One region of the Lacicoccus kunmingensis DSM 17847 genome, then DNA from elsewhere that is predicted to be linked to it. Evidence: riboswitches for the same ligand, from Rfam matches in the RefSeq annotation. Region 1 holds a riboswitch; each other region holds the start of a gene.

The links. A riboswitch is a leader RNA that binds a small molecule or an ion and turns the genes downstream of it on or off. The one in region 1 is predicted to bind thiamine pyrophosphate.
Region 2: another riboswitch for thiamine pyrophosphate. It lies ahead of BO48_RS00790 (ECF transporter S component); the one in region 1 lies ahead of BO48_RS12035 (ABC transporter substrate-binding protein).
Region 3: another riboswitch for thiamine pyrophosphate. It lies ahead of BO48_RS08390 (3-oxoacyl-ACP reductase); the one in region 1 lies ahead of BO48_RS12035 (ABC transporter substrate-binding protein).
Region 4: another riboswitch for thiamine pyrophosphate. It lies ahead of thiD (bifunctional hydroxymethylpyrimidine kinase/phosphomethylpyrimidine kinase); the one in region 1 lies ahead of BO48_RS12035 (ABC transporter substrate-binding protein).

What each region holds. Positions count from the first base shown of each region.
Region 1 is NZ_JCANUC010000013.1:53,939-62,046, forward strand. Features, by position in the region: gene BO48_RS11995 (acyl-CoA dehydrogenase family protein) at 120-1,274, shown strand; gene BO48_RS12000 (hypothetical protein) at 1,321-1,449, opposite strand; gene BO48_RS12005 (hypothetical protein) at 1,403-1,501, shown strand; gene BO48_RS12010 (hypothetical protein) at 1,652-2,569, shown strand; gene BO48_RS12015 (YbgA family protein) at 2,829-3,197, shown strand; gene BO48_RS12020 (acyl-CoA dehydrogenase family protein) at 3,469-4,557, opposite strand; gene BO48_RS12025 (ABC transporter ATP-binding protein) at 4,550-5,308, opposite strand; gene BO48_RS12030 (ABC transporter permease) at 5,301-5,975, opposite strand; gene BO48_RS12035 (ABC transporter substrate-binding protein) at 6,084-7,082, opposite strand; TPP riboswitch at 7,173-7,275, opposite strand; gene BO48_RS12040 (Zn-dependent hydrolase) at 7,427-8,108, opposite strand, start outside.
Region 2 is NZ_JCANUC010000001.1:159,151-167,258, reverse strand. Features, by position in the region: gene miaB (tRNA (N6-isopentenyl adenosine(37)-C2)-methylthiotransferase MiaB) at 1-1,271, opposite strand, end outside; gene BO48_RS00800 (energy-coupling factor transporter transmembrane component T family protein) at 1,353-2,144, opposite strand; gene BO48_RS00795 (ABC transporter ATP-binding protein) at 2,137-3,543, opposite strand; gene BO48_RS00790 (ECF transporter S component) at 3,549-4,130, opposite strand; TPP riboswitch at 4,193-4,283, opposite strand; gene BO48_RS00785 (ABC transporter ATP-binding protein) at 4,335-6,155, opposite strand; gene BO48_RS00780 (ABC transporter ATP-binding protein) at 6,148-7,827, opposite strand; gene BO48_RS00775 (cysteine hydrolase family protein) at 7,989-8,108, opposite strand, start outside.
Region 3 is NZ_JCANUC010000007.1:2,898-11,005, reverse strand. Features, by position in the region: gene BO48_RS08425 (LysE/ArgO family amino acid transporter) at 1-406, shown strand, start outside; gene BO48_RS08420 (TVP38/TMEM64 family protein) at 801-1,478, shown strand; partial or broken gene BO48_RS08415 (IS30 family transposase) at 2,102-2,260, shown strand; partial or broken gene BO48_RS08410 (universal stress protein) at 2,318-2,425, opposite strand; gene BO48_RS08405 (TetR/AcrR family transcriptional regulator) at 2,434-3,006, opposite strand; gene BO48_RS08400 (YhgE/Pip domain-containing protein) at 3,168-4,820, shown strand; gene BO48_RS08395 (hypothetical protein) at 4,900-5,238, shown strand; TPP riboswitch at 5,258-5,367, opposite strand; TPP riboswitch at 5,602-5,704, shown strand; gene BO48_RS08390 (3-oxoacyl-ACP reductase) at 5,810-6,559, shown strand; gene BO48_RS08385 (NtaA/DmoA family FMN-dependent monooxygenase) at 6,572-7,879, shown strand; gene BO48_RS08380 (NAD(P)-dependent oxidoreductase) at 8,073-8,108, opposite strand, start outside.
Region 4 is NZ_JCANUC010000012.1:86-6,422, forward strand. Features, by position in the region: gene fdhD (formate dehydrogenase accessory sulfurtransferase FdhD) at 195-983, shown strand; TPP riboswitch at 1,053-1,174, shown strand; gene thiD (bifunctional hydroxymethylpyrimidine kinase/phosphomethylpyrimidine kinase) at 1,323-2,123, shown strand; gene thiM (hydroxyethylthiazole kinase) at 2,128-2,910, shown strand; gene thiE (thiamine phosphate synthase) at 2,903-3,526, shown strand; gene BO48_RS11265 (N-acetylglucosaminidase) at 3,558-4,343, opposite strand; gene BO48_RS11270 (NADPH-dependent FMN reductase) at 4,408-4,950, opposite strand; gene BO48_RS11275 (hypothetical protein) at 5,057-5,239, opposite strand; gene BO48_RS11280 (hypothetical protein) at 5,330-5,518, opposite strand; gene BO48_RS11285 (aldehyde dehydrogenase) at 5,638-6,337, shown strand, end outside.

The DNA of each region.
Region 1 (8,108 bases):
CCTATTTAGTGAATAAAATCACAATTATAGGGTTTTCCCTTACTTTTGAATATTCACTGCCGCTGTGGAATAATTAAATTAAAACTGATCAGCATAAGATTTTAGAGAGGGATATTATATTGGAAACATTACAGAATCTGGACTACAGCGGTCGCATCACATTAATGAAAAAAACCGCAAAACAGTTTAAGGAAACAGCACAGGAACATGATGAAAATGTCACGTTCCCATTTGAGAATTTTGAAAAGCTGAAAGAGATCGGCTATCCTGCCCTGTCCATACCGAAGGAATACGGCGGCGCAGGCATCAGTCTCTCTGAACTTATGAAACACCAGGAAACCATAGCGAAGTATGATGGTGCCACTGCACTGTCAATCGGCTGGCATATGGGCATCATTATGGATCTCGGAGAAAAGCACACGTGGGACGCGGCAAAATATAAAAAAGTGGCGGCTGATGTGATTGAAAATGGATCATTAATCAATAACCTTGCGACAGAACCGGCAACAGGCAGCCCGACACGCGGCGGCAAGCCGGAAACGACTGCGGTAAAAGACGGAGCCTCATGGATTTTGAACGGCAGAAAAACATTTGCCACACTTTCCCCCATTTTAAAATACGCCTCGGTCAGCGCAACGATTGAAGAAACCGGCGAGGTCGGGGATTTTATTGTCGATACTGATCTTGATGGTGCGGGCGTTGATGAGACATGGAATTCTGTCGCAATGAGAGCGAGCGGCAGCCACGACTTCATAATGGAAGATGTCCGTGTAAAAGAGGAAGACCTTGTGTCATTCAGAACGCCGGGCAAAAAAGATCCATCCGGATGGCTGCTCCATATCCCTGCATGCTACCTCGGCATTGCCAAAGCGGCTCAAGAGGCAGCAGTGGAATTCGCCAGCACTTATTCACCAAACAGTATTAAAGGCACGATTTCAGAACTGCCGAACGTCCAGGAGAAACTCGGGCGGATCGAAATGGCAGTGATGGAAGCAGACGCCTTTTTATATACAGCAGCGAAGGAATGGGATGATTCCACACCCGGGGAAAGAAATAAAATGGGCGCAAAGCTAGGGGCAGTTAAAACATCCATCGTGAACAAGGCGGTTGAAATTGTCGACCTGTCCATGAGAGTCGTCGGTGCGCAAAGTTTAAATGCAGACAATGAGCTGCAGAGACACTATAGAAACGTCCGTGCCGGCCTCCATAACCCACCGATGGACGATATGGTCATCATAAACCTTGCCAAACACTCCATAGAAAGATTAAAATAAACTTCCTCTTACCATATGTAACCGGGTATTTATTTGATATGAGCAATTAGTTTGAAGAAGAAGCAGCAGCTTCCAAACAGGCGGTCATTGACGGCATTCCATTATCAAGATATGCAAAGCCTGAAGAAATTGCCGACCTCGTCATCTTCCTGAACTCTGACAAAGCTTCCTTCATCACAGGAACTTACCAGAGAATTGACGGCGGTGCTTCAGCATTATCGTCATAAATTAACGAGATCAAATTCAGTCATGATGAAAATCTCTTAAAACCCCGAAAACTTAATTGTTTTCGAGGTTTTTCATTCAATGTACCGATGTAAAATTACTCCATTATGTTATATAATTAAGTGACATTGAATTTCTCAGGAGGACTGCCCATGAAAGCATTATATGTGGTTATTCCTATTGTACTGCTGCTTATTTCAGGTGCCGTATTTTTTATCGTATCATCCGGTTCAGATGATAATACAGATGCCATTAACGAAGAAACTGCTTCGACAGAAGAAGTCGATGAACCGGCAGGATCGGTCGAAGAAGAAGGTACCGACGAAACAGACGAAGACCAGGAAAACAATCTGAGTGAAGAAGGCGAACAGGATAATCCTACAGAAGAAGATTCAAACGCAGGAAATGAACAGGAAGCATCTTCTGAAGAAACGACAGATGAGCAAAAAAATGATACCTCTGAGGATTCTGCCGGCAATAACGAAAATTATAATGCTGCTGAACAGTGCATCATGTCCGAACTCACAGAGTGTGAAGGTGTTTCAACAGAAGATCAATTTACGGCCTATCAAAACCTTATCGAAGATGGCACACTGCCACAGTCACCGGTCAGCGACTGTCTGCCATGTGCCGTAAAGTATTCTTTTGAAGCTGAATATGGAGAATCGAAACCGATAGATATATCAGTACTCCCCCGTTCTGAAGAAGCACCGGAAGAAATAAACAGTCATCTGCAGTTTGTACGGCAGTACCTTTTTGCCCTGCCTGGATACTATAACGATCAGAACAACGAGGCGCTTGAATTCTACCGGGAAGGCTCAGCGGGCCAAAACTTATTAACTGCAAACAAAGCATCCGGCCGATACGCCAATCATACGACTTACTCGGTGCATATCGATTATGAAGAGCAAAATCCAGACGGCAGCTCCAACGTTTATATATACCGTACCTACTCTCATGAGAACACGAATGGTATTTATGAAAATTATGTACTGTATAACGTGATGGCCTCAGAGGGGAGAAACTACATCATTGGCTATGAAGAAATAGAAAATGTGCGAATTGAATAAACACAAAATATCAATTACGGAAACAAAGTGACGCATAAGGCTTTGTTTCCGCTTTTTAATAAGACATTTTATTAAGCTTTCAATTTATTTCTGCAAGCAGATGGAACACTATTCCAATGTTTGAAAACCGGTAATCAGGAAAAATATAACACACAATCATCTCGAAGAGGAAATCCGTCTTATCAACAGTGTGAGAGGTCATCTTACACCTGAAAAGATTAAGCAAATCAGGAATCATGAAGCAATGGCAGGTGATAATATGAGTAAGAGACATGAAATTGAAAAGAAATGGGCTCAGGAAAAGTATAAAGTGATGATGCACAGCCAGAAACACTATGAGCGCATACGTAAAGAGTTAAAAGGAAACCCTGATATTGAGGTGTTGGTTGTCTTGATTGACGAGGCAATGGAAACCACTCCCACGAAAGGTTCGATCATTAATACATACAACCATATGTGGGGATATTTTAAAAAAGTGTGTACAGAAAAAGAACGTACAACAGCCATGGACCTGGAAGAAAAATTCAAGGCACAGGAGGTTGAATCTGAAGCGCTGCTGAAATTCATTGCAGAACTTGCTGATAAATATGAAGTGAAATATCTTCAAAATTCATCGGTTCTTCAATGATTCATCGGTATGATATTTTCGAAGCTCTTCTACTGGGGGCACCAACTAGTATGCCATTCAGAGGATGCTCGGAACGAAAAGTCTCGCAGACCGCCAGATGATCCGACTCAGCCAATGGTTCGGCGTTGTATTGTCACTGATTACATTTCTCATAGTACCGCTGCTGCAGACATGAAGAGAGAGTGGAAGAAGCGGAAAGTACGAAATGATGGGGGAGATGCAAAGGAAAGTGCTCTGAAACATTAATGTTTCAGAGCACTTTTTGTGGCGGTCAACTTCTATCGGATCTTAATTCACCTTCCGAATCCACAAGCAGACCGTGCTGTGATGCGGTCATAAGGTCACGGTAGATGCGGTTCAGAGGATGACTTTCTGTGACAATATCCATTCCTAGGTAACGGTAAAGTTTCTGGACTCCGCTCACTGCAGCGTCAGCGACGATTTTGCTCCGGGTGGAGATTATCTCCATGTCCTTGTCATCAAGAGATCCACCGGTAAGGTGGGCATCCCATGATTTTTCGACTGCCTGATAGAATTTCCGGCGCTCCTTCTGAAATCGTGTTTCATTTTCTTCCAGGATTTTATTCACATGGTCATACCGGTTCGAACCTTCTTTTTGCCAGGCTGCTTTTTTAGACTCGACATGTTCGCGCGCCGCTTCAAAGAAATGTTTTGCGACACCGATGGCAGTGGAAGCGATATTCGCTGCGGCGAATGGCACAAACGGATAATGGTAGACCGGATGATCGAAATGGAAATGCGGGCCGGTCACGTCAAAACGATATGCCGCAGGTACGAAAGCACCCTCCACATGGATGGTATGGCTGCTGGTCGCTTTCATGCCGAAGGCGTTCCAATCCTCTTCAATTTCGACTTGATCGGGTGTAAAAGCAAAAGCATACAGTTTCTCATCCTCCGCGTCATCGGATTCTATCCGGCATGTTGCAGTGAACAGGCTGGCATGGCCGGCCCCGCTCGCAAATGCCCATGTGCCGTTCACAATATAGCCGCCATCAGTCTTTCTGGCCACACCCGTCGGGCGGTCGCTGCCGGCAATGTAGAAATCTCGGGCGGTGAAATATTTTCTGACCGCTTCCGGCGCCATCGTCGTCGCAAAGAATCCGGCGCCTGAACCGATCTGCACGAGCCAGCCGAAGCTGCCGTCCACATGTGCCGCTTCCTCGAATATTTTCAATGCCTCCGGCAGCGGCTGCATATTGCCGCCCAACGCGTCCGGCACAAACAATTTGAACAGTCCCTGATCATAGATGTACTGCAGCACCGTCTCTGACAGCCTGCCCTCCTGCTCCATCTGAGACGCCTGGTTTCGGATGAGTTTCGTCATTTGTGCATCAATCATTCTGAACCCCTTCTTTCAACAACAGGTAGATTTCCCTTTTAAGCTTGGCAAACGTATCATCCAGCGTAATGCCGGGATCACGCGGCCGTTCGAACGGCACGTCGATTTCCTTGATGATGCGGGCTGGTTTATTGGACAAAATCAGTATACGGTCGGACATGTAGAGCGCCTCCTCTATGCTGTGGGTGATGAACAGCACCGAACGGCGGTCGGTTTCCCACATTTTGAGCAGCCAGTCCTGCATGTCGAGCCGTGTCAGTTCATCGAGTGCACCGAACGGCTCATCCAGCAGCATGAGACGCTGCGGGCTGAGGAGCGAGCGGATGAAGGCGACGCGCTGGCGCATACCGCCGGACAGTGTATCAGGGTAGGCGGATTCATAACCACCGAGCCCGGCCCGTTCCAGCAGTCTGCGAGCAGCCTCCCGGTCGACGGCGCCGTTTACCTCCTGGACCAAAACGACATTATCCTCGATCGTCCGCCACGGCAGCAGGGAATCCTGCTGGGGCAGATAGCTGATGTTGCCCCGTGTGCCGTTGGCACGCTTACCATCAATAAAGATATCACCACTCTCGGCATCGATCAGTCCGCCGACGAGATTGAAGATGGTGCTCTTTCCGCTGCCGGAGGGACCGAGCAGCGTGACGAACTCCCCGTCAGCGACACTCAGCGAAAGGTTGTCGAGCACGTCGATGTCAGACGGCCCTTTGAATGTATGAGACAGATTTTCAATACGCAGTTTGTCAGTCATCCGTTCCACTTCCTTTCTTGTCCTGATTCCATGGGGTCAGCCATTTCTCGAGCAGCAGAATAAAACCGAACAACACCAGACTGATCAGCATGATGACAAAAATCGATACGAATACCTGATCCGTCCGGAACGCGGAAGATGCGACCGTCATGAAGACCCCGAGACCCTGCTGGGCACCGAGCCACTCGGCAATGACTGCACCCATCACACTGTATGTGGCAGAAATCTTAAGACCTGAAAAGAAATACGGCAGGGCACTCGGCCATTCCAGCTTGAAGAAAATCTGCCGGCGGCCGGCGCCGATCATCCGCATATAATTGAGCAGTTCGGGATTCGTCTGCCGGAAACCGTCAATCAGGGAGACGGCGATCGGAAAGAAGACGACGAGCGTGATGATCAGTATCTTCGGCAGTGCCCCGAAGCCGAACCACAGCACAAGAAGCGGGGCAAGCGCAATAATCGGCACATTTTGCGAGAGCACCATAAGCGGGTAGATGCTTTGCCTCGCCAGCGGCACCAGATGCAGTGCAACCGCCAGAACGAGTCCGACCGATACACCGATGGCAAACCCGCCGAGCGCTATCAGTATCGTCGAGATGCTGTGGTCGATGATGCGTGGATAGATCTCGATGCCTTCCTGTATGATCTGAACCGGGCTTGGCAGCATCCACGCCTCGATCTCAAAGATGCCGACAGCTAGCTGCCAGATGACAAGTATGGCGAAAATGGCGAGGAGCGGTGAGAGTACGCTCCATGATAAAAGTCGTTTCATCGTTTATTCCTCCGATTCATCCGGCAGAAAGTCATTTGTGAATGCAGCATCGACATCCAGCTCAGACTCGATCAGATCGCTTTCATACATCCAGTCCGAATAATTCTGCCAGACCTCCCGGTCCTGATAACCCCAGTAAGGCGCGTCGCTCTGATAGACATCCGCCAGCCACTCCTGGCTCGCCATCACGAGCGCTTCGTCGAGATCCGGCTCGGCATCAATCAGGTGAGACGCCGCCTGTTCCGGATTTTCCATCGCCAGCTGGTAGCCTTCCGTCGTCGCACTCATAAAGGCTTCAACCGTTTCCGGATCGCTTTCAATCATATTCTCATTCGTAATCATTACAGGTGTATAAAAATTCAATGCATCCGAATACTCGGTGAAGTCGATTGTATTGAGCGGCATATCCCTGAGTTCAGCTTCAATCCCCGTCCATCCGTAATAGATCCATGCAAAGTCGACATCACGCTGCACCGTAGCAAAGAAATCCGCCTCCCCGACGTTGAGGATTTCGACTTCACTGAAATCTGCACCATCCGCCTGCATGATCGAGTGAATCGTCTCCTCTTCGATCGGTGAACCATAGCCGCCATATGTGTGACCTTCAAGATCCGACGGCGTTTCCAATCCGTATTCTTCAGGTGAAGCCAGATATGACGTATTATCCTGGATGATTGCAGCGAGTGACACGATCGACACATCCTGCAGACGCGCCTGCGTCACATTCTCCTGTGCACTGATGCCGAAATCACCATTGCCTGTCGCGACCGTCTGTTCCGCGCCCGCTTCACCCGGCAGGACGATTTCCACATCCAATCCGTGTTCCTCGTAATAGCCTTCCGCCTGTGCGGCATAGACACCTGTATGATTCGTGTTCGGCGTCCAGTCCAGCACAAACGTGACATCCGTCAGTTCATCCATATCAGCGGATTCCTCCGCACCACCGCCCCCGCACGCTGCAAGCAGCAGTACGAATACGACGGGAAATAGAATTTTATTCATAATAAAAGCACTCCTCTCAAAAACGGCATAAAAAAACACCTTCCTTATCCGGAGGCGTCAAGAGTTGTGAGGGGGGGCCATACATCCATGGCTTAGCCGTCACACATTCCCTCCGCTGGTATTATCCAGATCAGGTCCGAGGGTCAGGATATACATCCTTCTCAGCCACAGTATGGCTCCCCTATGCATTAATATTCGTTTGTGGCATTCATTATACCACTATGGAATGGTATGTCAAAAAGAGTCGACTTCAGGTGGATAATATGAAAAATCACTTCAAACATAAATAAAAATTAGTACACTCAATTAAAAAATGTTCCGACCTTTATTATCCTACTGCCTTATTATCCGTCAAAACGCTTCAAGGTCTCCAGCATTATATTAGATGCATTCTCTATATATTCCCATTCGGATTTTTCAAGTGGGTTATGGCTGATACCCTTCACACTCGGCACGAAAATCATACCGGTATCCATGAAAGGAGCCAAAGTGTTTGTATCATGGTTTGCACCACTGATCATACGCATTGTGCCCAGTCTCAGTGTTCTGCCCGCTTCTTCAATTGCAGTTATGATTTTATCTGACATCGGGTTTGTAGGTTTTACTACTCCCGGCATCACTTTCACTTCATAATTTTCTTTCATCCATGAAATAATATTTTCTGGAAATGTTTTTAAAATTTCTTCATCACCGGAACGGACTTCAAATGTGAACTCCACTTCTCCAGGTATGACAGTCGCAAGGTTGGGTCTAACTTCCAGATGACCGACTGTAGCGACCGTACCGTCTGTAAATTTATTCGCCTCATCGTTAATGTGTTGTACAATCTCACTCGCCATGACCAAGGCATCCTTACGATGTGCCATCGGCATTGTCCCTGAGTGTCCCGTTTCACCAATAACAGTAATATGGTGACGCACAATACCGGCAATATTTGTAACGACTCCTGTTTTATTATTATTATTTTCAAGCACAGTGCCCTGTTCAATATGCAGCTCAATAAAACCGGTGTACTTTTCCAATGTA
Region 2 (8,108 bases), on a different contig from region 1:
TGCAGTCGGTCTTTTTTATCCTGATCACTCACATTGTCTTCCATTTTTGCTGCCGGTGTGCCGTCTCTCGGTGAGTAGATGTACGTATAGGCATGCTCAAATCCGACTTCCTGATAAAGTGTCATCGTATCCTGGAACTGCGCCTCGGTTTCATTCGGGTAGCCGACGATAATATCCGTCGTGAGTGCTACATCAGGCATTTTCGCTCTGATTTTTCCGACGAGCTCGAGGTAGGCTTCTCTTGTATACTTTCTGCCCATGATTTTAAGTACATCGTCGTTACCGGACTGTACAGGCAGGTGAATATGCGGCATCAGGTTCTCACCTGTCGCAAGCACATCGATCAGATTGTCTGTGAAATCCCATGGGTGGCTTGTTGTAAAGCGCACGCGCGGAATTTCCGTTTTTGAAACATCGCTCATCAAGTCACCAAGATCGTAGCTGTAGTCCAGATCCAGGTCTTTTCCGTATGAGTTTACGTTCTGCCCGAGCAGCGTAATCTCCTGGTAGCCTCTCGCCGCGAGGTCTCTGACTTCCTCAAGAATATCTTCAGGCATTCTTGAACGCTCTTTACCGCGTGTGAAAGGAACGATGCAGTATGTACAGAACTTATCACAGCCGTACATGATGTTGACCCATGCTTTCGTTCCGCCTTCGCGGACTTTCGGCAGGTTCTCGATGACGTCGCCTTCTTTGGACCACACTTCTATCACTTTCTCTTTGGACATGTATGCTTCGTCCAGGATGTTCGGCAGACGGTGTATATTATGTGTGCCGAAAATGATATCGACGTTCTGATATGATTTGAGAATTTTATTTACCACTGATTCTTCCTGGGCCATGCATCCGCAAACCCCGATCAGTACTTCCGGGTTGTTCTGCTTCACATGTTTCAAGTTACCGATCTCACTGAACACTTTGTTCTCCGCATTTTCACGGATGGCACAAGTGTTCAGCAGGATGACATCCGCATCATCCGTCGTATCCGTATGCTCATATCCGAGTGCCGTAAATATGCCGGCGATGACTTCCGTATCGTGCACGTTCATCTGGCAGCCATATGTTCTGATGTAGAACTTGCGCCCTTTGCCGAGATCTTTAAAGCGTTCATCAATTTCAAAATCTTTATGATACTCAACTTCCGTCTTTCCGCGTCTTCTCGCATCTATTAAATTCGGCGGCTGATAGACATGTTGAAAATATTGGCTGTAGTCTTTTTCTTCTGTTTTCTGTTTGACTTTTGAAGCATCCAGTCTCTGTTCTTCATTCATCTTAAAACCCCATTTACTCCATTGAAATATCTTTATATAGTATATCGGTTTTCATCTGTAATTTAAAGTACATTTGACCGATTACCTTGCATCGGTGACATTAATGAGACTGAATTCAGTTCCCAGGAAGAATGAGACAAAAGCGATTACAATGACCATCGCTACAAATAAAACATCATACTTCGAGAATGAAGTCTGGTAGTAGTACGTTCTCGGTCCGTCATCGAACTGTTTCGCCTCCATTGCGACACCGAGACGGTAGGCCCGTCTGATGCTTTGTGACAATAAAGTGATCACTGTCGTAATGAAGCCTTTCAGTCCTGAAATATGTCTTTTATGGATGAGCGGCTTCCTGACTTTTCTTGCCTGCCTCAGCATCATATACTCGCCGGCTATAATCGGCACCATGCGGATCGCCGCCATGAACGAGTATGCAAATTTCGGCTTTAACCTGAGCTGGATCATCAGGCTGTAAAAGACGTCCGTCAGTTTGGTCGTGAATATGACGAGCGCACCAAAAAACGACAGTGTCAGACCGCGCATCATAATGTGGATCCCTCTTATCAGACTCTCCTCGGTAATATGGATGAGCCCGAAACGGAACAGCGTCGTCGTTCCGGCGCCGTAAAATACCATGTACATCGCTGAAAATGCACCGAACACCAGGAATAATGCCAGCATCACCAAAAGATACCGGAGCCGGATGCCTGACAAAATAACCAAAGCAACGAGCATAATCATTGCCAGATAGAACAGCTGGTTCGGATTATGCATCAAGACAACGAGCAGGAATAACAGCAGGCCAATCAACATTTTAGTGAGCGGATTCGTCTTATCGACGAACGTATAATACTTTTTAATATGCTCAAGCATGACCGTCACCCCGGACTTCCTTAATCCCTTTATTTTCAAGTATCAGCCTTCTTGTCGGATACCTTTCGGTGATGCCGCGGTCGTGAGTGATCATGATGACAGTGACGCCGTCTTCGACACGCTCATAAAACATTTTGAGCAGTTCATATGAAAGTTTTTGGTCGAGACCGAACGTCGGCTCGTCAAAGATCATCACTTCAGGCACACCGCCGGTTGCGGTCGCAACAGACAGACGTCGCTTCTGCCCGGTCGAAATCTCGAGCGGGTGCAGATGACTCACATGATCGAGCCCGATTCTTCTGAGCAGCGCCTCACACTTTTCATGTGCCTCATCAGGCGGGTAATGCATTTCCAGATTGATGAATACTTCATCGTAAACTCTGTTCGTAATAAACTGCAGCTCCGGATTTTGAAAGACGGGATATACCGTACCGGCGATATCTTTCGTCTGTCTGACTTTTTTGCCATTCACAAGAATGATGCCGTCTGACTTGATCAGTTTCATCAGTGCGAGCATCAGACTCGTCTTTCCGGTGCCGTTCTCTCCTTCAATTGTCAGCCATTCACCTTTTTTAATTATTAAATTGTCAATGTTCAAAAGCGTCTCTTTGCTTCTTTTGAGCGTCATGCCGTTTATTTCCATCAGTGTTTCATCATGTGGCTCTATTTTGTTGAAATCAGGCGCATAATCCCATGAGTACGGATGCCATACGCCGTACTCGTTCAACAGCTCAATGTGATTGTTCATAATGGTGCCCGGCGTTTCATCCATGATCAGTTCGCCTGCTGCGTTCATTAAGATGACCCGGTCGACTTTGTCCCAGATTTCATTGACGCGGTGCTCCACAATGACGACGGTTTTATCCGCCCAGACATTTTCAAGCGTCTGCCAAAGCCCGCCGACCGATGCCGCACCAAGCATGCTTGTCGGTTCATCGAGGAGCAGCGTGCCGCTCTTTTGAAGCAGTGCCGAAGCGATTGCGAGACGCTGTTTCATGCCGCCGGATAAATTGTTGATCGGCATCTTAAAATCCGTTTTCAGCCCCACTTTGTCCAGTGCATCCCGGATTTTCTCTTCCATCTCACCCTGCGGGACACTTCTGTTTTCCAAAATGAACGCGAGCTCTTCAACGACGGTCGGCATCGTAAACTGTGAATCCGGATCCTGGAAGACATATGCGGCACCGGTGTCGACATCAAGGACGTCCGCTTTAAAAGGAATGTCCATGCTTCTCGGTATATTGCCGCCGAGCAGATTGAGCAGTGTACTTTTTCCCGAACCTGATGGCCCGAGCATCAGCACCTTTTCTCCGGTGTTTATTTTTATATTCAAATTGCTGAACTGTCTTTTGTCTGTTTCAGGAAATTTCAGCCTGAGGTTCTTTATTTCAATAGCCAAGTCGTCTACAATCCTTCATCGTGATTTAATTTGCGTCCGCCTACAAACTTCAGTACGCCGGTCTCTTTCAATGCCTGGTATATAAGATGTGCAAGCACACCCGCGATTAATGCTGCGCTTAAAATTCTTAACGAGAACATCAATACGATATTCCATGTCGCCACTTCAGCGAGATATCCGTAAAACCAGTCGATTGGCAGTGTAATCAGTGCCGCCGCAATTCCTGCGTATACCGCCGTCATCATCTTTGTGCTTTCATATTTGAACAGGGCAAAAACAATTTCACATGCGAGTCCCTGAAGCAGCGCATAGACGATTAAAAATACATCGAACTGCAGCGTGACAATCGTTTCACCGGCACCTGCCGCAAACTCGGCGAGCAGTGCAACACCCGGCTTCCTCAAAATTAAATACGCAACGACTGCTGCAATGAACCACATGCCGTATGCAAGTTCATTCAAATGCAGTCCGAGCGGCTGAAGCACCGTATACACTGCGCCCCATAGCGAATAAATCACTGCAAATACAAAACCGATGACAACAGTAATGAGTACATCCGTCAAAGTCAGACCGTTTCTTTTTGCCATAACCAAACTCCTAAAATTATATTTCCAAATAAAAAAACACACCGCAAACGTACGGTGTGCATATATGAAATATGCCACTTTCCTACGCTAGCATGATCTAGATCAGGTATAAGGGTAAATCTCAGCCCATGACGGGCACCCCTAGTGGATGTGTTTATTATTCAGTTAATTAGTATGATAGTACACTTAATGTATTTTGTGAAGTTATTTGGCATTTATCATTTCATAGTAGCGGCCTTTTTTCTCAAGGAGCTGTTTTTCCGAACCGGATTCCAGCATCTGTCCCTGTTCCAATACAAATATTCTGTCCACCGCCTTGATTGTGTTCAGACGGTGGGCGATGATGATGCTCGTCCGCCCTTTCATCAGATGCTCGAGCGCTTCCTGGATTTTGAGCTCGGTCACCGTGTCGATACTGGATGTCGCTTCATCAAGAAGGAGGATGGCGGGATCTGTAATGAGTGCACGGGCGATGGAAATCAACTGCTTCTGTCCCTGTGAAATAAACCCTTCATCCAGTTCGAGTACTGTGTCATAACCGTCTTCAAGCTGAACGATGAAGTCATGCGCATTCGCGAGCTTCGCCGCTTCAACCACTTCCTCGTCCGTTGCATCCAGTTTGCCGTAGCGGATATTTTCCCTGATGGTCGATTCGAACAAGTACGGATCCTGCAGGACAAATGCCGTCTGCGAACGGACATTATGACGTTTGTAATCCGTCAGATTCGTTCCGTCGATCAGCACTTCCCCGCCGTCCACTTCGTAGAAACGGGCGAGCAGCTGCATGACCGTCGTCTTGCCGGCGCCCGTCGCACCGATCAGGGCGACAGACTCACCGGCATCGATGGAAAATGACAGATCCCGTATGGTCGGTTCAAACTGTTCCTTGTCATAAGAAAAATACACATTTTTAAAATCGATTTTACCTTCGATCGTCTGATCTTCGATTGTGCCGTCATCGGATTCCTCTTGTGTATCGATAATCTGGAACACGCGCTCAGCACCCGCAATTGCGGACAGCACCTGGTTGAACTGGTTGGACAAATCCGCAAGCGGACGCGTAAACTGCCTTGCAAATTCTGCGAAAATAACAATCGTACCGATCGTCACAAGACCGTCAGTGTAAAGTGCCATCAGACCGCCGGCACCGGCAACGATCGCAAAGCTGATGTTGTTCAGCATGTTCATTATTTTAGGGATGAAACCTGCATAAAGCAACGCCCAGAACGTCACGTGCTTCAGTTTGCCTGCACGTTTCTCAAAATCATCAATCGTCCTGTCTTCCTGAGAGAAGACTTTGACGATTTCCTGGCCGGAGACGACTTCTTCAATGTAGCCGTTCAGCTCTCCGGTCCGCCTTTGTCTCTGTTTATAAAGCGGACCGGTCCTTTTCGTCACGAATGCCACACCGAAGATGAGCACCGGGATGATGGTCATGGTAAGCAGTGTCAGCAGCGGACTTAAATATAACATCACCGAAACTGTACCGATCAGCGTGACTATACTCGTTGTAAACTGGATGAATGACGAGTTCATCGTCTGTGACAATGTTTCAATATCATTCGTCATACGGCTCATCAGTTCACCGTGCTGCCTTTTATCAAAAAATCGGACCGACAGCTCCTGCATATGTGAAAATAAACGGACCCTTAAATTATAGATTGTCCTTTGTGCGAGCCCCACCATCAAAAATGATGCCACGTACTGGGTAACCGATGACATCAGATATACAAAGAAGATGAACACTAATACCCCGATCAGTCCGTCGAACTCCTGGACGACGAGATAGTTGTCCACCGTCTGTCCGACGAGGAACGGACCGGCGATGGTCAATAGACTTGTTATCATCACAACGAAGATGATGAAGTATAATAAACGCCGCTCCCCTCTCATGAATTGCCAGAGGCGGGCCAGCGTCCCCCAGAAATCATTAGCACGCTGATCCTCTTTTTTCTTTTTACTCTTCAGATCTTCCTTCGTTAAAATCGGTTCATAGCCGAACGGTCTTTTTATTTTATCAATCATCGATATGCCCCCCTTCATTTTGGGATGCGTTGATACGGCGGTACAGCTCAGACTTTTCAAGCAGCTCCGAATGCGTCCCGGTTGCGCTGATTCTGCCGTCATCCAAAAGAATGACCCTGTCCGCCGTTTCTGCAGTGACGATTTTTTGTGTGATGACGATGCGTGTCGCCTTCTCTTCATTCAAGGCTTCCCACAGAGCCGACTCGGTTTTGATGTCGAGTGCGGATGTACTGTCATCCAAAATGAGTATCGACGGCCGACGCACAAGTGCACGCGCAATCGACAATCTCTGTTTCTGTCCGCCGGAAAGTGTCACACCGCGCTGGCCGACAATCGTTTTATACTGATGGTCGAACCCTTCGATGTTTTCATGAATCTGTGCTTTTTCTGTCGAAGCGATGATATCGGAATGAAGCGCTTCGTCGTCGCCCCACAGCAGATTTTCATAAATCGAACCGGAAAAGAGTATCGCTGACTGCGGCACATAGCCGATTGTCTGTCTGAGATCTTCTTCATTCCAGTCCTGCACATTGATGTCATTGACGTAGACATTCCCTTCGACCACATCATACATTCTTGGAATCAGGCTGATCAGAGTACTCTTGCCGGACCCGGTACCGCCCATGATGACGAGATTTTCATTTTCAGCAACTTCAAATGAAATATCTTTTAATACATATCGGGTCGAGCCCGGATATTTGAACGATACATTGCTGAAGCGTACAGAACCTGCTTTCGCTTCCTGATTGATTGTCTCATGATTATTTTCTGTAATCGGTGAATCAAGCACCGCGTTCATACGCTCACTACTCGCTTTGGAACGTGAGTATGCAATGATGATGAATGCAAACATCGAGAATCCGCCCTGCATTCTGAGGCCGTAGTTGATGACCGCAACCACTTCACCAATCTGAACATTGCCGGCTGACAGCAGATCCGAGGATGCCCATATGACAATCAACAGACTCGAGTTCATGATGAGGAGCAATACAGGCAGTATCGACTCCATCAATCTGAGCCCGCTGACCGTATCATTTTTAAGCTTGCCTGCAACACCGAAAAACTTGTTGTTTTCAAATGATGCACGATCGTTCGCCTTGATCAGACGCACCGCTTCCAGGTTTTGCTGGATGAAACGGTTCAGCTTGTCCAGACGTCTCTGGACGCGTAAAAATATTTTTGCACCGTGTTTTGCCGCTATGTATAAAAATATTAAAAGGACCGGCGTCAGTAAAGATAAATAAAAACCGAGCGTCGGATTGACGACAAATGACATGACGAGAGAACCGATGACAAGAAGCGGTGCCCTGAGCACGATTCTGAGCGACATGTACAACAGCATTTCTGTCATCAGAACATCCTGGGTCAGACGTGTAATCAGACTCGACGTCGGAAATTTGGACAGCGTCGTCAAAGTGAAATTCTGAATCCTTTTAAAAATCGCCATTCTGAGGTCGTGACTGAAACTTGTCGCGACGAAACTCGCAAAATACGAGTTGATGATTCCCGCAATGAATGACAGGAGACTGAGCCCAAGCATGACACCAAGGTACAACCACACAACTTCAAGCTCCTCCATGACAATACCGTCATCAATCACTTTGGAAATGAAAAATGGCTGCAGCAGCTCGACAGTCAGTTCCGTCAACATACATAACAGCGCTATCGCCATAAACCACTTATATTTAAATGATTTCTTAAAAATCTTTAACACATGCCACACCACATTTCTTTCGAGTACCGAAGTATTAGTTATATTATGACATAATTTCGTAATAATTAGTAGTCCGATTTTTCAAAAAAATAAAAACCGGCTGCTTATGAACAGCCGGCCTATCCAGTAATTGTCACATTCATATTGGATAGTACTTCGATCGACATATCATGAAGTTTATCACTCGTACTGGCGACCAGATTTTTATTCAACATGATCTCCGCCTGAGGAAAGACATT
Region 3 (8,108 bases), on a different contig from region 1:
TGAATGGATGAGAATCGGTTTAATGACAATAGGTATATTGTTCCTGATCTATATGGGATATTCTATTTGGAAATCTGTACCTGCCACTTCTGTTAAAGGAAAAGCACTGCCGGTTAAAAAACAAATTATATTTGCAATGTCAGTTTCTTTACTTAATCCTCATGCAATATTAGATATAGTCGGCGTGATAGGGACCAGTGCATTGAATTATATCGGGCTGGATCTTATACTTTTCACTGTTTCCTGTGTGACCGTATCCTGGCTCTGGTTTATAGGATTGACTGTTGCAGGTACGACGATGAAAAGACTGGATAATCAGAAGATTTTAATGAATGTTTTCAATAAAGGCTCCGCACTCTTTATTTGGGGTACTGCCCTTTATCTTTTAATTGGATTGATAAACTAAAAGAGACTGGAATTAATATTCCAGTCTTTTTCTTACTATCCCGCTCATCTCATCTTGGTCTTAACGCGATTTTGCGAATTAATTCATTAGTAATTTTTTATTGGAGTTAATCGTCCCGATACTTTATCCAGAGCACACTCTGCTCACTCACTTTATTTACTGCTTGATTATGATATCTACACGTACAAAATCTGCTCCTATTGAAAGATTCTGAACCATAAATTTTGTAATTTCATATCCACTGGAGTCTATAAGATTTTTTTGAAGTCTTACATTGCCAAATTCAAGAAATTGAATCTATTTCCTTTTATTAATAATCCGGTTAAAGTTAAATGGAGGAGACAGTCCGATAAAATTAAAATTTTAATAAAGCATTCAGAAAAGAGGAAACATAATGAGTTCAAAAGATTCTACAGATGCTTTTTCTCTGCGTTCAATAATTTCATTATTCTCTTTAGTGATATTTATAGGTCTATTGATCTGGGTAAGTTTTAATGTAAATATTCCGGAGCCTGAAGTTCTCCAAGAGACGATTCAAAGCTACGGCTGGGCAGGGTGGCTGGTTTTTATCGGCATTACAGCCCTGATTGCCATTACGCCGATTCCTGTCACAATCCCGGCTTTAGTCGCAGGTTCTCTGTACGGTGTCATAGCCGGCAGTCTGTTTTCCTTTACAGGCATATTAATTGGCTCCTGGCTTGGATACTGGTTAGCACGGTTTACCGGTCAGAACCTGACATTCAAACTTCTCGGCCGTCATGGAGATACGGTTAAAAAGTATTTGGGTAACGCCGGTTTCTTAGCCATGTGCACAGCCAGACTGATGCCGGGTCTGCCATACTGGCCGGTCAATTACGGTGCAGGCGCTCTCGGTGTCAGCCAGCATACCTTTTTATCAGCAACTTTTGTCGCATCCATCCCGGGACAGGTGTCGCTCGTTGCCCTTGGTGCTTTTGCAGTCAATCAGTCTTTCTTTAACGGTATCATCACTATCGCTGCTTGGATTACGGTACTCGTATCCACCTTCGTTTCTTACCGTTACTGGCGAAGCACACGGAAAGGGAATCAGTAATTATTTATGGTAAGCTCGTGTCTGAACATCGAATAGATAAAACTTAGGGAGGGGTTTAAATGATTGAAGTATTTGGGAAACAATACCGGTTAGACACTTTAATATTCTGTACTCTCTTTATTTTTAGTGCAGGAATAATTTGTTTAAACATTTTTTATTCCCTAAAGTTTGGAACTGAGATAGTGAATCTAAATATGGGCGCTGGTATTGTTTTAATCATTTACTCCGGTTTATACTTATTCAACAAATGAACCTTGGAATAACTGTATCAACAATGATACAGTTATGCGTACGACCAATGAGCACAATGACGCTCACGCCCTACTTGTGATAAGCTTCAGCGTATCGTTTAATGACATAGTTTTAACTAATGTGGTTTTATCCCTATTAAAAAACTAGAGATTGAGTTGACATGTAGTTTTCTTTGATATCGCCGATTGTAAAATTAAGCTAGACACATAAAAAGGTCACGCATGATACACTCAAAATAGTTTTCCGACTAAAGAAATCATAGAAGTGATCACGCATCACCTACATCCATAATACTACGGATGAACTGGTAATCATAGAAGCCTACTTCCATCAAGAGACACCGATTTCACAGATTGCGAAACGGATTGGACGTGCCTAAAGACATGGACTTCAACACGGTCGATCAGGCTTTTGTCTCATACGTCGCTGCAAGAAGAAACCACATCCCGAGAAAATCACTAAACTACTGCACGCCACTGGAAGTCTTTTTGAGTTACATGGGGGATAGAGAACTGTCTAGCTTATTTTGACAAACGATAATAATTAAAGAATGCCTGCTTACCAGTCGAGTAAGCAGGCATTTTATGCTATTTGATAATCATCACAGGTGTATTGATGCGTTTTGCAGCCTTATGAGTTACATGACCAAGGACATGTTTAATATCCATTTTAAAACGTTTGTTGCCCATTACTACCCAGCGCATCAGATTCCCACGGTTTTCAATACACCATTTATCGTAAATGTTTCAATAAACATTGCCATCACTTCAATTGACTCTTCACAGCCGCCTTTGAGCCATTTTAAAAGTATACCAATATGGGCGTTTGTGATGTAAGTAATCAAATAATCAGTAAATATTTCAGAATCCAGTTCAACACCGAATTCTCTGCTTTTCACTTTATAAAAATCAAACATATGCTGTGAAAAATATTTTGCAAGTTCAGCGCTGCCGAGACTATTTGCAATAACGAGTACGCGTTTGCGGTTATCTTTAAGATACTGGAACACTTTCAGAATAGTATTGTTAAGATCGTTCTCATCCACATCTTTAAAACTGCTACCTGTAATATTTTTGTAAAGCAGCTGTTCAATATCCGTCATCATCGAATTTTGATAACTTTCTATCAGTTCGTATTTATCTTTATAATAAGTATAAAATGTGCCCCGGTTAATCATGGCTTCTGAACTTATATCCTGGATGGTTATGCTTTCAAACGACTTTTTCTCAAGAAGGGTAATGATAGCATTATCAATTGCATTTAGTGTTTTCTGCACTCTTAAATCTTTTTTCAAAAATAAACAACCTTTCTATACAATGTGTTGGTTATCCCACAAAAAAAGACGTATCAACCATTGAAGAATAATTTAATCGCCTTATAATGGGTTATTGTACAACGTGTACGATAACTTTAACACAAAAAATGAAGGATGATTAAATGTTACAGGATTTTAAATTTGTATTTAAAAAACCGTTGTTATTAATATCTCTTGCATTCATCTCACTGTTTCCGGTTATATATTCATTGACATTTCTCGGTGCAATGTGGGACCCATATGACCACACAGGAGATATGCAGTTCCATATAGTAAATGAAGATGCAGGCAACGAAGATATAGAGCTCGGAAAAGAAATCGAAGCTGAGCTGAAAGATAACGACCAGCTGGACTGGCAATTTTCTACTCTGGAAAAAGCAGAAGAAGCAATTAAAAGCGGAGAATCATACGGATATCTGGAAATCCCCGCAGATGCTTCTGATAATGCCATGACCTTCTTAAGCGAATCGCCGGAAAATGTAAACCTTAAACTAAAGACAAATCCGGGATTCAATTTCATCGGTTCAATTATGTCTGAACAAGTCGGTTCAGTCTTGGTCGAGACAGTTCAAAAAGAAATTACAGAAACATATACCAAAACATTGATTAGCGAACTCGGCAGTTTGTCCGACCAGAGTGATGAGGCACAAGATGCCATTGCTGAGCTGAAGAACGGTGCAGTCGAGCTTGACGATGGACTTGGCCAGCTCGAAGACAGCTCAGCGCAGTTAACAGAAGGCGCAAACAACCTTGAAAGCGGCGCTTCGCAAGTCAGCGAGGGAGCAGCAACACTGTATAATGGTGAACAGCAATTTACAGAACAGATCACTCAGCTGGCACCAATGCTTGGAAATTACGCACAGTCGGTTCAAGGTGCACAGTCAGAACTTGAAAATGGAGCAGGCCAGTTAAATGAATCCAGCACACAGCTTGCTGGCGGCGCTTCTGAATTGAATTCAGGTATTGTGCAAATGAACGGCGGTATCAGCGAGTTGAAAGCAGGCTCCAGCGAAATGGCAGAAGCACTTACAGAGGTTGATACCAGATTTAACGAGCTGCTTGCGGACATAGAAGAACAGAATATTGTTTTCAGTGATGAGGGAGCAGAAGCGATTGCAAGTCCTGTTAACCTGGATATTGAATCCATGGTGGATACACAAAACTATGCGCAGAGTTTTGCACCGTTAGTTATTGCAGTCAGCCTGTATATCGGAGCTATTACATTTAATGTTGTATACCCGATGAATAAAATATTCGAAAATAAGAAAAATGTATTCAGCCAGTGGCTCAGCCGCGGTCTGCTGTTTTTATCTCACTCGGTAATCATTACAACTCTGCTGTATGCTACAATTGTCTGGATAATGCAGATTGAGATTGCCAGCCACTGGAGATTTTACTTTGCGATGCTTGTATGGTCACTCGTTTCCATTTCCATTATAGGATTGCTGGTAATGATATTCGGCAACTTCGGCAAATTCCTCGGAATCGTACTGCTGATTGTACAGTTATCATCAAGCGGCGGAACTTTCCCGATAGAAACTGCAAACAATTTCTATCAAACGCTTTATGAATTCCTGCCGATGGCATTCGTCGTGTCTGGCTTTAAAGATGCGATTTTCGGCCAGGCATTTAACATGGAATTCAGCACAATAATGTATACCCTAATAGCAACAGCTGCTGGTGCTTACCTGCTCGTATTGTTAGTATTATGGCTGAAAGATAAATTCCCTAAGTATGAAGAAAAAGCGAATAAAATGGCCAAATTTGAAAACTAAAAGTTCAGCCCGCTGACCGAGCGGGCTTTTTTTCTGCAAAAATTCTCCAGTAATGTACACCTACTGAGGATTGTATGATATGAGACGGAAACAAATTGATGAAACTCAAGATTCCGGAGTTATTGTATGGAGGGGTTCTTCAAATAAAATAGATAAGCATTTTATTTATTCTATTTTATTGTTTATTGCAATTGTACTGATTGGTGCGACTTTAAGATCGCCAATCTCTCCTGTCAGGCCGCTTGTACCATTCTTTACCGAAGAACTGAATAGAAGCACTACTATGGTTGGTTTTATGAATATTCTGCTGCTCGTCGTTTTTGGTTTGTTCTCACCGTTCATTCCGAAAATCTCCAAAAAATACGGTATGGGATTTACACTGATGATTTCCATGATTGTGCTGACAGTAGGAATTTAGGTGTGCGGCGCAGGGACAACTATTACTTTCGCCACTTTCCTACGTCAGTATGAACTGTATCAGGTTCCCGGAATCCCAAAGTCTACACTTTAATCTCAGCCTTTTTCAAAGACACTTCCAGTGGTCTTAACTATTTAATTATTCAATCAATAAGCTCAAGTTACTCTAAAAAGTTAAATATAGCAAATAAAATTAGATTTTAATTATGCTGATAACCATCTTTTAACATTCTATCAATCATATAAAAACTAGATAGCAGTACAGTTACAGATTTGAATTTGAATTGTGTTTGTTTCAATTCACATAATTTGTGATTTACTTGACGTATCTTTGTAAAGTACTACAATGATGTTAAATAGAATAGATTCGCACTAGGGGCGTTTTTATAAACTGAGATGAGGGTAACCTCAGACCCTTTGAACCTGATCTAGTTAAAACTGGCGTAGGAAAGTGTTACATCGATACAGTTGTATATCTATGTCCTTGTGGGCATATAAATTACTCTCGATACGTAACTTTCCTATGAAGGCTGCGTATTTTTTTATTCTAAAAAATTATAGGAGTGATTTATTTGACAAGGACAGTTTTAGTAACAGGAAGCGGAAGAGGACTTGGCAGCTATATCGTAAAAGCGCTAAGTGAAAAAGGCTTTAATGTCATAATTAACTACAACAACAGTAAAGAAGAGTCGGAGAAGTTAAAAAAAGAAATTGGAGCACAAGCCATTGCGATTCAAGCGGACATTACAGACCGTGAAGCAGTTGAACAGTTAGTTAAAAAAGGAACTGAACATTTTGGCCAGATTGATGTTGTTGTAAACAATGCACTCGTTAATTTTAAATTTGATCCAACCACTCAAAAAGCATTTAAAGATTTAACTTATAAAGATTACGAGCAACAGTTAGACGGGACACTAAAAGCTGCATTCAACGTATCACAAAGTGTAATACCACAGTTTTTAGAACGTAAAGACGGTGCAATTATCAGTATTGGAACGAATCTATATCAAAATCCTGTAGTACCATATCACGAGTACACTACTGCAAAAGCTGCTTTAATTGGATTCACCAGAAACGTTGCAGCAGAACTTGGACAGTATGGTATCCGAGCAAATGTTGTTTCTGGCGGTTTACTGAAAACAACAGACGCAAGTGCAGTCACAACACCAGAAGTATTTGATTTAATCGCACAGTCCACACCATTGAGAAAAGTAACAACACCACAAGACGTTGCTAATATGGTTGTTTATCTTTGTTCTGAGGCAGCAGATGGGGTTACAGGACAAAACATCACGGTAGACGGCGGACTTACTATGAACTAGGCGGTATATATTATGAATAATTCTAAACAGTTAAATATAGGAATTTTAATGTATGGTGTGGGTCATCATCAGGCAGCATGGTTAGAAGATGATTCGAGTGTCAATGAATTCACGACAATTGATTATTATGAAAATCTGGCAAAAATTGCAGAACGCGGAAAATTTGATGCCGTATTTTTTGCAGATTCACAAGCCTTCCCCGCAGATAGTCCAACAGAATTACCAGCGAGTTATTTTGACCCAGTTGTTGCATTAACTGCTATGAGTAAAGTCACAGATAACGTTGGACTAGTTTCAACTATTTCAGGTACATTTAATAACCCATTTACCACAGCAAGACAGTTACTCACACTGCAACACATAACAAAAGGACGCATGGGATGGAATCTAGTGACATCAATGACCGACCGCGAAGCACAAAACCACAGTATACCTGAATTGCCTGAGAGAGCCGTTCGTTATAAGAAAGCGGATGAATTTGCTGAAGTCATGAATAAATTATTTGAATCGTGGTCAATTGAAAGCTACAAGCCAGATAAAGAAAATAACACAATTACTAAAAATAAAAATATTCAGCCATTCAATCACAATGGTGAGAACTTCCAAGTTAAAGGTCCGCTAACTTTACCTTTAAGAAAAGAGGGTAAGCCAGTGGCTATGCAAGCCGGGGCTTCAAAAGAAGGTGTTGCACTTGCTGCGAAATATGCTGATGCTGTCTATTCAGTTTCTTGGAACTTAAGACAAGCAAATATTTATCGTGAAAAATTAAATCAAGCCATAAAAGAAAGCCGTCGTCCACACAACTATATCAAAGTATTTCCCGGACTAGTGACTTACGTGGGTAAAACGAAAGAAGAAGCGCAAGAAAAGAAAGCAAAATTAGACAACCTACTTCCAATTGATACTGCACTTAATCAGCTCGAATTCTTTATTCAGCAAGATACAAAATCATGGAAACTCGACGAAAAAGTACCAAAATTGCCGACAGTCGAAGAATTCAAAGGACCTGTTGGACGTTATCAAACTATTTTAGAAATTATAGAAGACAGAAATCCCACAGTCAGAGAACTACTTGGTTATCTCAACGCTGGAGGTGGACATTTAACACTCATTGGCACACCTGAAGACATTGTCGATGAATTAGAAAGATGGATGAATGAAGGTGCCGCAGATGGATTTAACTTGATGCCTCCAACACTCCCAGGAAGTCTTGAAGACTTTGTCGACTTAGTCATCCCGGAAATGCAAAAACGCGGTATTTTTAGAAGAGATTATAACGGTGAAACGTTTAGAGAAATGCTGGAACTCGATAAGTATTAAGCTGAATGATTCATAGGTACACCTCAATTTTACGTTGTGTTTTTATATTGAGGTTGGAACATAAATATCTCCAGAAAAAATAATAACTTTTGAGAACTTATGTCCCCGAGCCCCAAGTGCGAAGGTTATAAGGGCTGAATTGCTTATTAATATCCCGGTAAGCGAGGATGAAGTCAAAACTCACAAAAAAACATTAACAGCTGAGACTCAGGTTTTCGCTTATATAAAT
Region 4 (6,337 bases), on a different contig from region 1:
TAATAGAGAAAATCTCAGAAATCATATGATTTTGACTCAATTGAGGATTCAACTGGGAAGTATGAATAATTCAGGTTATCATATAAAATGTATTTGTTTGCTATAATGGAGTATATATGTTCGTCACAATTGCGACAATACATTTTGTCTAAATTGTGAAATGTTTTCGAAAATATTTTTAAAGAGGTAATAAAATGGAAATAACGACACACAGAAAAATTGTCAGATACCAGGACAGGCAATTTTCTGATATAGATGATGTAGTCGCAGAGGAATTCCCGTTGACTATTTATATAAACGATATTGAGTTTGCCACCCTCGTCTGCTCTCCAGAACATCTGCAGGAGCTGGTCATAGGTTTCCTTGCGTCTGAAGGCGCAATCAGATCTTATAAAGACATCAAGTCCATCAACCTTGATGACAGAGGCGGATTCTGTCATATAAAGCTGAATAAATCGATTCCTACAGACCACTTCCAGTATTCCAAACGTATACTCGGCTCATGCTGTGGTAAAAGCCGTCAATTCTACTTTCAGAATGATGTGGACACTGCCAAAGTATCCATGAGTAAGACGACATTGAATCCGGAACAGATAAGCAGACTGATGATTGAAATGCAGACGACAAGCACAATTTTCAAGGAAACCGGCGGCATTCATAATGCAAGTCTCGGAAGCTCTGAAGGCACTGTCGTTCACCGTGGTGATATCGGCCGTCATAACGCTCTGGATAAATTGTACGGCTACTGCGTTGAAAATAATATTTCTGTCAGAGATAAAATACTTGTATTCAGCGGCCGGATTTCATCTGAAGTTTTGACAAAAGCCGCTAAAATAGGTGTTGGAATCGTTCTGAGCAAGTCCGCACCTACAGATCTCGCAGTCGAATTGGCGCATGATCTGAATATTACAGCAGTCGGATTTGTAAGAGGCAATTCATTCAATATCTACAGTCATCCATGGCGTATAAAAGAAAGTGAATAACTTTCAAGTGTATAACCAAGTCAGTTGACTTACATGCTTTACACATTTATCATAAAACTAAGTAAATAACAGTACCACTAGGGGTGCATTTAGCTGAGATAGCAGATTTCTGATAAGCAATTATCAGGAAGTGCTGATCCCTTCGACTTGATCTGGGTAATTCTAGCGTAAGGAAGTGGTTTAGTACATAAATATCAAACAGCTAACCAAATATATTTCTATAGACTATGATGCTCTTTTGGTGTGTGCTGTTATTTATATTACTAAGCCCGCTTCTGCAATGATTTCATTGCCGGAAACGGGCTTTTTATTTTCTATAAAAGGAAGGATGGAGAGGAAATGGCACAAGGTTTACCAATTGCTCTGACGGTTGCAGGAACTGACCCTACAGGCGGCGCCGGTGTTCTGGCAGATATAAAATCTTTTCACTCAAGAGAGGTTTACGGCATGTCGGCAGTCACCTCGCTCACGGCACAAAATACGTTGGGGGTACAGGATGTATTTCATGTCCCCGCAGACTTTCTGGAAGCACAGCTTGAAAGTATATTTTCCGATGAAATTCCTAATGCAATGAAAAGCGGCATGATTGCCACTGAAGAGATGATGAAAGTTTTAAAGGATTACGTCACCAAATATGAAATTCCGCTCGTCATCGATCCGGTCATGATTTCAACATCCGGTCATAACCTGATCAGTGAAGATGCGATAGATTACTTGAAGAATGAACTGCTCCCCGTCGCCTTGACGGTGACTCCAAATATTATGGAAGCGGAAAAGCTTACAGGGGTCGATATCGAAAACGAAGAAGATGTAAGAAAAGCTGCCAAAGTATTCATTGAAGATATCGGCGTGAACAGCGTCATCATAAAGGGGGGGCACTTGAAAGGCGCAGCCGTTGATTACCTGTTTGAAAAAGATAATGAGAGCAGTCTGTCCTCTGACAGAGTGGACACCAATCATACCCATGGAACAGGTTGTACATTTTCAGCAGTCATTACGGCAGAACTGGCTAAAGGTAAATCTTTGGATGATGCTTTCCACATCGGTAAAAATTATATAACCAAAGCCATAGAAGAAACTCCGGAAATCGGCAGAGGCGACGGACCGATAAACCATTTTGCTTATAAAGGAGAATTATAAAATTATGCCATTTATTAAAACACTGCGTGAAGAACCGCCGCTGATTGTGTGCATAACAAACGATGTCGTTAAAAACTTTACTGCCAATGGACTGATTGCCCTCGGTGCATCACCAATTATGAGCGGTGAAAAAGACGAGGCGGAATCACTGATGAAAGTTGCCCACGGATTGTTGATTAATATTGGAACAGCAGACGCACATAAAAAAGAACTGATGTCAGAAATGATTGCCCAGGCAAATAAAAATAACGTTCCTGTAGTATTGGATCCGGTCGGTTATGGTGCCTCCTCCTTCAGAAAAAACCTTGTTGATGAACTGATAGAAAAATACGATATAGACTTCATCAAAGGAAACAGAAGTGAAATGCTCGCTTTATCAGGTGCAGAAGGCACTTCACGAGGCGTGGATTCCACTGAGGAAAGCGATGCGCTTGAAATCGCTGAAAATACCTTCCGTAAATATGAAATACCTGTTCTGGTCACAGGTGAAACAGACGCGGTCGTTACACATGATCAAAAATACACTCTTCATAATGGTCATTATCTGCAAGGCAAGATAACGGGGTCCGGATGCCTTCTCGGCGCTGTCATACTGGCCTTCATCGCCACAAATAACGATGTAAATAACGCTGTTGGCAATGCCGTAAGCTACTATAATCTTTGTGCCGAATCAGCAGCAGAGAAAAACACCGCCGGTCCAGGCACTTTCCTGCCAAATTATATCGATGCGCTGTATTTAAATGATGATGATATCTTAAAAGACAAGGTTGTTAAAATCCATGAATAAAGCTGATTTAAGACTTTATTTTATTTATGGCTCAAATAGCGGAGAGACAAACACAAGCCTTTCCATTATAGAACAGGCATTACAGAGCGGAATCACTTTATTCCAACTGCGGGAAAAAGGACAAGGGGCCCTGACAGGAGAAGCGCTTAAAGACTTTGCTCTTTCAGTACAGGAGCTGACCGCCAGGTACAATGTGCCCTTTATTATTAACGATGATGTAGAGCTGGCACTGGCAGTGAAAGCCGACGGTATCCATATCGGTCAGGATGATATGGACCCTGACAGTTTGCCTGCATATTTCGATGATAAGTTGGTGGGTCTGTCTGTACGCGATGAAACCGAACTTGCCGCAAGCAACCTCGACAATGTCAGTTACATCGGTACAGGTCCAGTATTTCCAACAGGGTCCAAAGACGATGCGGGGGATGCGATAGGTGTTTCCGGGCTGAAGTTGATGCGCCAAAAGATAGGACAGCTGCCGATGGTCGCCATCGGCGGAATAACAGAAAGCAACTATACCGATTGCATTTCTAACGGTGCGGATGGCATCTCAGTAATTTCAGCAATTGCCGAATCAGATGACATTGATCATACCGTCCGTAATTTTTTAGATTAAAAAAACGTCGCCATTAAATGATGGTGACGTTTTAATCTTCATTACGGTATTCCGTATACTCCATTTTTCCAGTATTTAAATTATATTCATTATAATATGAGGACATTATATCAGCGATGATAACCGGCCATCTGATGTCCGTAGCATATTGATGATTGCCCGGATTTTCAGGGTTCCATCTCATTTTATATAACGTATTTTGATAATTGTTGACATAATTATCACTTATGAACTCTGCGCCGCCCAGTATAGCCGCTTCAGGAGACGTCCAGTTTACCTGCTCAGCGTAACTCGCCCCCGCTTCCACTGCTTGTTTATCAAAAGCACCGATGCCGAAAAAATTGTAATAGGTTTCATCTGTTTTAATGCCCTGCGCCAGTTCCGACTGACCATTCCCGGTCTCCAGTTGCGCATGGCTGATCAAGTACAGCACATTGATATCATGTATATTTTGAGCTTCCAAAAAAGTTTCTCCATGGTTTTCAAGTACGCCCTTGCCCTCCAATATCTCATTCAAGATTTCAGTTTCGGCATCCACTTTATCGCGCAAATCCATATGCTGCAGAGGATAATGGTCTTTATCGGTACTCATATATTCTCTGATTTGGTTTTCGTCAGCATCCGTCAACTCGCCATCTTCAATGGTGACATCCTGCGTATTTTTCTCCATATGAGCTGAAACAGCTTCATCAAATGTATATTCAGACTGATAATTTCTATTGCCTGTTGTTTCCGAAACGATAAATGCTATGACAAAAATCCCCATGATGGCACTCAACAACAATAATGGCAAATCGTCTTTATCTTTATTCAACATATTTTTTATCCTTTTCCTTTGTATACTTGTATGGCATAAAAGCAATACCATAAAAAAGTAAGCATCAAATATGATGCTTACTTTTAGTCATACCCGCGAGTGAGATTAATGAATCCACCATCTTGCCGATTCTTTGCTTCATCTCATTACTTAGTTCGCTATACTTGCCATTTTCATCTTTCTTATAATCGGAACTGCTTGCACAGAGCTGGGTCGGCAGAGCCAGCGCATGCAGTCCTCTCATTACTATTCTCAGCTGGGCCAGCGGATCTGTGTTCCGCATACCGCCGCTTGTACAGTACAGGGCGACCGGCTTTTCTTCAAACTGATCAAATGATAAATGGTCCAAAGCATTTTTCAATATCCCTGAAAATGAAGTATGGAAGTTCGGCGTTCCAATTATTATGGCATCCGCTTTAGTCGCAATCTGTTTAAATTCCTCAAGTTCTTTTGTACCAGGATGCCCGAGTAATGGAATATCCCATTGGCATAAATCAATTATTTCCACGTGGTTTTCAGGCTGTTCAATCTGAGCTTTTATTTCTTCTGCTAAAAAAGCTGTACTTGAACCTGGAAATGGACTCCCGGAAATAATCAGCAGATTCATAAGTTTGCTCCTTTATAAAAAATATTTAGTATATTAATAATAACATTTTTCATACAGCTATTCACATACGTCAAAAGAAGTAAAAAAAAAAGAGACTTTATCAGTCTCAGTTCATCAATTTATGATTCAATTCCTGCAACTTACCTAATGTATCTTCTGGTAAATCTTCGAGTTTTATTTCTTCGTCAACAATTTTCTGTGCTAAGTTCATATCGACACCTACAGCTCGACTGATTTGGTATGCAGTTAGTTTTTCCACGAGGAGTGAAAGGTTCAATTCAGTGTTCATAATGTCACCTTCTTCATAAGTATCGAAATATCAATAACTTATTATACCACAGATTCCATGAACTTCAACTATATGCTCAATACATTCAATTCATTTCTCGACATGCCCGAACAACGCATTTTCCAAATGATGAATTTTATTGATCACTTCCGGACTGAAGTCCGAAACATCAATTTCTTCATTCAAAACAGCTTCGACCTGTTCTATTGTTATTTCTAAAGCTTCGCTTAGTTGATAGGTTGTTAAACTGCCTTTTAAAATATTAAACTTATCGTTCATGAGCATCACCTTTTATTGTTAAGTACTATTAATTATAGGAAGTTATTAATAAAATGCAATATTTTCTTCTTTAATTAACAATTTTTAAATCGGGTAACCAGTCTATAAGGAGTGAGTATATGTACGAATCTATATTTAATAAGCAAAAACAATTTTTCCAAACTAAGGAAACATTGTCATTAGACGTCCGGATTAAAGCGTTGAAACAGCTTAAAGACGCAATCAAATTTTATGAAGATGATTTGTTGTTTGCTATGAAAGCAGATTTCAACAAAAACGAAAGCGATGCTTTCTTAACAGAAATTGGAATTGTCTACAGTGAAATAAATTTCCACCTTAAACACTTATCCGTGTGGGCAGAACCTGTCAATGTAAAAACACCGGTGACCCATTTCGGCTCGAAGTCTACAATTTACAAAGAGCCTTATGGTGTTACATTGATTATTTCTCCGTGGAATTATCCTTTCAATCTCGCTCTTGCACCGCTGGTCGGCGCACTGAGCGCAGGCAACACTGCCATATTGAAGCCTTCTGAGCATACGCCACATGTATCGGAGGTCATTACAAAAGTGATTGGTCTTGCCTTACCTGAAAAATATGTCACATCAATAGAAGGCGGCATTGAAACCAACCAGCAGCTTTTAAGTCTGCCTTTTGATTATATATTCTACACAGGCAGTTCACACGTCGGTAAAGTTGTGATGGAAGCCGCTTCAAAAAATTTAACACCTGTGACTCTCGAGCTGGGTGGTAAGTCTCCGAGCATCGTCACAAAAGATGCCAACTTGAAATATGCGGCAAAAAGAATCGTATGGGGCA